DNA from 2 places in the Apibacter sp. genome. Region 1 is predicted to be linked to the other one. Evidence: riboswitches for the same ligand, from Rfam matches in the RefSeq annotation. Region 1 holds a riboswitch; the other holds the start of a gene.

The links. Region 1 has a riboswitch for cobalamin ahead of metE (5-methyltetrahydropteroyltriglutamate--homocysteine S-methyltransferase). Riboswitches for the same ligand answer to the same signal wherever they lie in the genome.
Region 2: another riboswitch for cobalamin. It lies ahead of M3Z80_RS05385 (TonB-dependent receptor); the one in region 1 lies ahead of metE (5-methyltetrahydropteroyltriglutamate--homocysteine S-methyltransferase).

The regions. Positions count from the first base shown of each region.
Region 1 covers NZ_JAMBJZ010000001.1:56,026-59,456, forward strand. The annotation lists gene M3Z80_RS00255 (SIMPL domain-containing protein) at 1-156, shown strand, start outside; gene M3Z80_RS00260 (NADH:flavin oxidoreductase) at 160-1,263, shown strand; cobalamin riboswitch at 1,384-1,571, shown strand; gene metE (5-methyltetrahydropteroyltriglutamate--homocysteine S-methyltransferase) at 1,760-3,431, shown strand, end outside.
Region 2 covers NZ_JAMBJZ010000040.1:9,255-12,685, reverse strand. The annotation lists gene M3Z80_RS05400 (glycosyltransferase family protein) at 1-739, shown strand, start outside; gene M3Z80_RS05395 (hypothetical protein) at 922-1,158, opposite strand; gene M3Z80_RS05390 (MerR family transcriptional regulator) at 1,180-1,512, opposite strand; cobalamin riboswitch at 1,631-1,821, shown strand; gene M3Z80_RS05385 (TonB-dependent receptor) at 1,941-3,431, shown strand, end outside.

The sequences.
Region 1 (3,431 bases):
AAATTGAAGAATGTGAAAAGTGCAAATCAGGGAGTCTTTCAAATTACTGCACAAAATTCTTCTGAAGATGATTATTCATGGGGAGGAGCTTTTAACGTAACCTCTAAGTACAAAACAGCAAATATTACGGTTCGCTTAGTATACGAAGTAGAATAAACCATGAAAATATATAAATTATTTGAGCCATTTAACTATAAAAATCTGTTCTTGAAAAATAGGATAGTGATGGCACCAATGACAAGGTCTTTTGCTTATAATGGAATTCCCACTAAAGAAATAGCGGAGTATTATGAAAGAAGAGCCCAATCGGAAGTCGGTCTCATTATAACAGAAGGGACAGTCGTTGATAGATCTTCCTCTTCTAATGATCTGAATATTCCGAAATTTTATGGCGATGAAGCTTTAGAAGGATGGAAAAGAGTAGTTGATGCAGTTCATGCTAAGGATGGAAAAATAGCCCCACAAATTTGGCATATGGGAATTATCCCGCCCAAAAGAAATTGGAGACCTCACAAGCCTTTTGAAGGTCCTTCCGGTCTGCTAAATCCAGATACCGAAGGAGGAAAACAAATGAGTGAAGATGACATAAAAGAAACGATAGATGCGTTTGCAGACGCTGCCTATCAAGCAAAAAAAATAGGATTTGATTCACTCGAATTGCATGGGGCACATGGATATCTTATTGATCAATTCTTTTGGGATAAACTTAATAGGCGCAAAGATAAATGGGGAGGTTCAACGATTTCCCAACGAAGCCGTTTTGCTATTGAAATCGTCAAAGCCGTACGAAGTGCAGTAGGAGCAGAGTTTCCTATAATATTACGATTATCTCAATGGAAACAACAGGATTATTCAGCAAAGATTGCTAAGTCTCCGGAAGAAATGAAAGAATGGTTACTGCCATTATCAGAGGCAGGAGTAGATATTTTTCATTGTTCTCAAAGAAGGTTTTGGGAGCCTGAGTTTGAAAATTCAAATTTAAATTTTGCAGGATGGGCGAAAAAAATTACTGGTAAGCCATCAATAAGTGTGGGTTCAGTTGCACTAAACGGAGATTTTTTAGGAGCATTCAGAGGAGAGAGCTTTGATGTAAATAGTAGTTTTCTGGATGAACTAGACCGAAGAATGGATCAAGATGAGTTTAATTTAATAGCTGTGGGACGTGCATTATTAGAAGACCCTGAATGGGTGTTAAAAATTAAAAAAGGTAACTTATCAGAGCTTAAAGGTTTTTCCAAAGATCGATTAAAAAAATTGTTTTAAATAAAACATAAATTAGTTATAATTTAGAAATTGAATATAGGTTTAAAATTTTATTTATATAAATAAAGAAATAAAAGAAAAGGTTTTTATCTTTGTATAAATAAGTTCTTTACTTAATTTCTTTATCAACAAGGAATAAGGTGCTGTGTAATAACAGCTTAATAGGGAATCATGTGTAAATCGTGAGCTGACGCGCAACTGTAAATAACGTAAAATAGTTTTATCAAAATAAGCCATTGCCATGTAAAAGGTGAGAAGGCAGATAAAATGTTATAAGCCAGGAGACCTGCCTATTCTTAATTGACAATGCTTTCGCGAATAAGAGCAAGATCACAGAGTATAAAGAATGATAATAAAATTCTCCTTTCGTTATTTTTAGAGAAGAGGGCTTTTTAATATCATATTTTATTTTGTATTTCCAATTCATAACAAAAAGGCATTGTGAAGTTTAGCAATAAGAGCTTTTTATAATATAATCGTTTAAAAAGTTATACAAATGCAGACACACAATCTAGGCTATCCGCGTATTGGTAGTGACAGAGAACTTAAAAAAGCCTGTGAAAAATATTGGGCAGGTAAAGCATCAGTAGAAGAGCTGATGATAACAGGAAAAAATATTCGGCATCAAAACTGGATGACACAAAAAGAAATAGGAATAGACTGGATTCCGTCCAATGATTTCTCCTATTACGATCAGGTACTAGATATGTCCCTGATGGTAGGAGCAATTCCCAAAAGATATAATAAGGTAATACTGGATAAATCAAATACAGAATTGGATTTATACTTTGCTATGGCAAGGGGCTTTCAAAAAGAAGGTATTGATATAAAAGCTATGGAAATGACCAAATGGTTCGATACTAATTATCATTATATCGTACCGGAATTTGAAAGTAATCAGAAATTTTCATTATTTTCTACAAAAATCATAGATGAATATTTAGAGGCTAAAAAAGCAGGAATCAAAACAAAACCTGTAATTATAGGTCCGGTATCTTATTTATTGTTAGGAAAGGAGAAAGAAGAGAATTTCAATAAGTTGGACTTAATAAAAAATATACTTCCCGTATATGTGGAAATTTTAACAAGATTAAAAGAAGAAGGGGTTGAATGGGTACAGTTTGATGAACCTTTCTTAGCCTTGGATTTAGATACAAAGACAAAAGAAACATTCGAATACGCATATATAGAAATTCATAAGCAATTTCCTTATATAAACAAGTTGCTTACTACTTATTTTGACGGCATAAAAGATAATTTACAGCTAGCCTATAAACTTCCGATACAAGCTTTACATATTGATTTGGTTCGTTGTCCCCAGCAACTAGAAGAAATATTAGGCAATATTCCTGGAAATATTATTTTATCCCTAGGAATCGTTGACGGAAGAAATATCTGGAAAAACGATTTTGAAAATTCTTTGGAAATGATTCATAAAGCAGTTTCCAAAATAGGTGCAGACCGTGTCATGATAGCGCCTTCATGTTCACTACTTCACAGTCCCGTAGATTTAGATTTGGAAACAGATACAAAATCACTTTCTTTAGAAACTAAAAAATGGTTAGCATTTGCCAAGCAAAAAATCGATGAGGTAGTTACATTGAAACGTCTTGCAGAGAAAGAAAATGATTCGGAATTACAAAAAAAATTACAAGAAAATAAAAAAATTGTCGAAAGTAGAAGAACTTCTACCTTAATACATAATGAGAAGGTTAAAGAAAAAATAAAAAATATAGAAAGTGTAGTAGATAAAAGAGAATCTATTTTTTCAGAACGTAAGAAAAAACAAAAAGAAGCATTGCAATTACCTTCATTTGCTACAACAACAATAGGCTCTTTTCCTCAGACCTCAGAAGTTCGTAGTTGGAGATCAAAATTGAAAAAAGGATTAATAACATCTTTAGAATATGAAGAGTTGGTAAAAAAAGAAATTGAAAAAACAATTCGTTTCCAAGAAAAAATAGGCATTGATGTATTAGTTCATGGCGAATTTGAACGTAATGATATGGTTGAATATTTCGGAGAACAGTTAGACGGAGTCGCCTTTTCTAAAAACGGATGGGTACAAAGCTACGGAAGTCGTTGTGTAAAGCCACCTATCATATATGGAGATATTTTTAGACCACATCCTATGACAGTGAAATGGTCTTCTTATGCTCAGTCGTTAA
Region 2 (3,431 bases), on a different contig from region 1:
TTATTTTATAATTACAGAAGACGACGTTTGGTTCATCCGAAAAATAAATGTTAATGAATTAAATGAAATAATGGGCAAAGAAGACATTTCATTACTAAGATTGGGATGGCTGGGAAATGAAAATTTTGTAAATCAATTTAAACAGGTAGATATTACTTCTGAGATGTTTGCAATTTATCCTGATCTTTTTACCCTCCCACCTTTCCTTATGGAATGTTTTTTTTATAATAAATATAATTTTTTTAGCTTATTATATAAATTAGGATTAGTTACTAACAACACTAAAACAAAATATTGGATACTAAATTCCATACTGATGGGAATTCATAAAAAAGAATTTTGGTTAGCAACATGGCAGAATATTAACGGAAAAGTCGATGAAAAAAAACAATTATTTAATGCTATTATGTATTATCGAAAATATAAACATAATAAAACGATGATTGCGCAATTGAAGAAGGAAACGTTGAAAACAACTTTTTCATCTTCTGCTACTAATTCGTATCATAGCTATGGTTTTAACTTCGATGTAAATCAGTTTAATCATGTCGTAAATGAAAAATGGTATAACGATCAGTTCGATCCATTAGAGAATTTTCCGAAGGATTTTTCTGAAAGTTATATTTTATCATTATTAGAAAATAAAAATAATGAAAAAATTAAACCCGAAGAATGGAAAAAATGGACAAACAAGTTCAAAGATCAATATCGAAATCAGGGTTGTTCAGTTGACGAATAAATTGGAACTTATTTATAAATTTTCTAGTAAATTAATAAGTATACCTAAATAATTATATTATTTTACAATTATATCACACAAAAATTTCATCCTCATTTATTTATAAAATAATTTAATATTTAAATAAAAAAATAAGCAGTTAATACTGCTTATTTATATATTATAAAAGAACCACAGAAGAATTAATCTTCATCATCTTCTTCATATCTTTCAATTTCTGCATCACAAAAATTAAAAGCTTGTTCTATCAGAGAATTTACTTCATTGGCAACTTCTTCTTCTTCTCCTTCCAAATCATCAAACCACTCTACCTCTTCTTCCTCTACATTTAAAATAAATCTTGGATATTCTGTATGCACAACAAATAAATCTTCCGGAAAATCCGAATTGTCTGCCATTAAAAATTTTGGTAACTTCATATTATTGTCTTTATTTAAATTTTAATCATCTAATAACTCCTTCAACTTAAGTAATTCTTCCTTTACCAATTCCAAGCGTGAGATTATCTCTACTTTTTTCGGTAAATTTTTTTGTGTTTGTAAAACAACTTTTGCTCCTTCTAAGGTATATCCTTTTTCCTTAACTAAATAATAAATTATTTTAAGATTTTCAATATCTTTTGGAGTAAAAAAACGGTCTCCTTTTTTATTCTTTTTTGGTGAAATACTATCAAATTCTTTCTCCCAGAATCTTATTAAAGAAGTATTAACATGAAAAGCTTGCGCTACTTCTCCAATAGAATAATATAATTTTTCAGGAAGCTGTACATTCATTATTCAAATCTAAGATTTTTTACTACAACTTTCTAAATTTTAATAAAAAAATCAATCTCTTTTAAAATATAATTTTATTACCTTAAAAATGAGCTTTAGGGAGGCTATTAAAAAATATTTATATTTGCCTGAATTTGGTGACTGTTATTAAAAAAGCAGTCTTAAAAGGGAATTCGGTGAAAGTCCGAAACAGGCCCGCTGCTGTAATCTTCAAAAAAGGTTTTAAGATTATACCACTAAGTACGTTTTGCTTGGGAAGGTTCTTAAGATGAAGTAAGTCAGAAGACCTGCCAAATTTAAATATAGTTTTAAAAGCTTTCGTGGAACAAGGCTGAAAACATTAAAAGCACATCTAATTTACTTTTCCTGTTTACTTTTTCCGGAAACTATATGGCTATATCAGTGATTTAAGATAATTTATCAAAAAAATGATAAATAATTATAAAAATATTTTATTTGCCTTACCAATAAGCTTGGTCTATTCATTTATTAATGCGCAGGAAAAAAAAGATAGCATTAGAATAACAGAATTGAAGGAGATTGTTACTATTGGAAAGAGGAATGATAAAGCAATAATCCCCTTTCAAGAATTGAAAGGAAAAGAATTGGAAAATATTAATAGTTTTTCTGTTGCAGATGCCGTACGTCTTTTTTCGGGAGTACAATTAAAAGATTATGGAGGAGTTGGAGGCATGAAAACAGTCAATATTCGAGGGATGGGGAGTGAACACGTAGGGGTCTTTTACGATGGAATACCTGTAGGAAATGCGCAAAACGGAATGGTAGATCTTGGTAAATTTTCGATGGATAATTTAGAATCTATCTCTATCTATAATGGACAAAAATGTCAAATATTTCAATCAGCAAAAGATTTCGGATCGGCCGGAACAATATATCTTACCACTAAACGACCGGTTTTTATGGGTAATAAAAAAACGAATATAAATTCTACTTATCGCTCAGGATCATTTAACTTAATAAACCCATCCCTTGTATGGGAAGAAAAATTATCATCTGTACTTACCTCTTCTTTCAATATCGAATACATTAATTCTGACGGAAAATATAAATACCGGCAGAAAAAAGGTACATGGGATACCATAGCCATAAGACAAAACGGAAATATCAGTGCTTTACGGACTGAAGCCGGGTTATTTGGTAAACTTACTAACGGTAAATGGAATTTGAAAGGATATTATTACGATTCCAGCAGAAAAATCCCCGGAGCCGTTATAAAAAATTCTTACGAAAAATATCAGTTCGGTAAACAAGAGGATCGAAATTTCTTTATGCAAGGTTCATTGGAAAAGCTGTTTAGTAAAAAATATAAAATAATGATAAATGCTAAATATGCTCATGATTTTACTCATTATGAAAATATTGAGATATATAAAGATTCTAAATGGGGAGACAAGTTTTCCTATCTTATAAATAATACCTATAAACAGGATGAATTTTATATTTCCACAGCTCAACAATATTCATTATTTTCTTTTTGGGACATATCTATCTCCGCTGATTATCAGTATAATAGCATGAAAGCTGATTTAGTGAATTTTGCTAATCCCATAAGAAATACAGAATTAGTAGCTTTTGCCACTGCTCTTCAGTTTACCAAAATTAAATTACAAACGAGTTTACTAGGCACTTTTGTACAAGATAGGACAGATCACAAAAGTAACGTAATGGGCGCTTCTGATAAAAATGAGCTTACACCTGCATTCTTTTTTAATTACCAACCTTTCAAATCAAATGAATTAAGCTTCCATAGCTTTTATAAAAGAATATTCCGTATGCCGACATTTAATGATTTATATTATACAGATATTGGAAATTCTAACTTAAAGCCAGAATATACTAACCAATTCGATATAGGCGTCACTTATAATAAAAACTTTACTTCGGGAATAGTTTCTCAT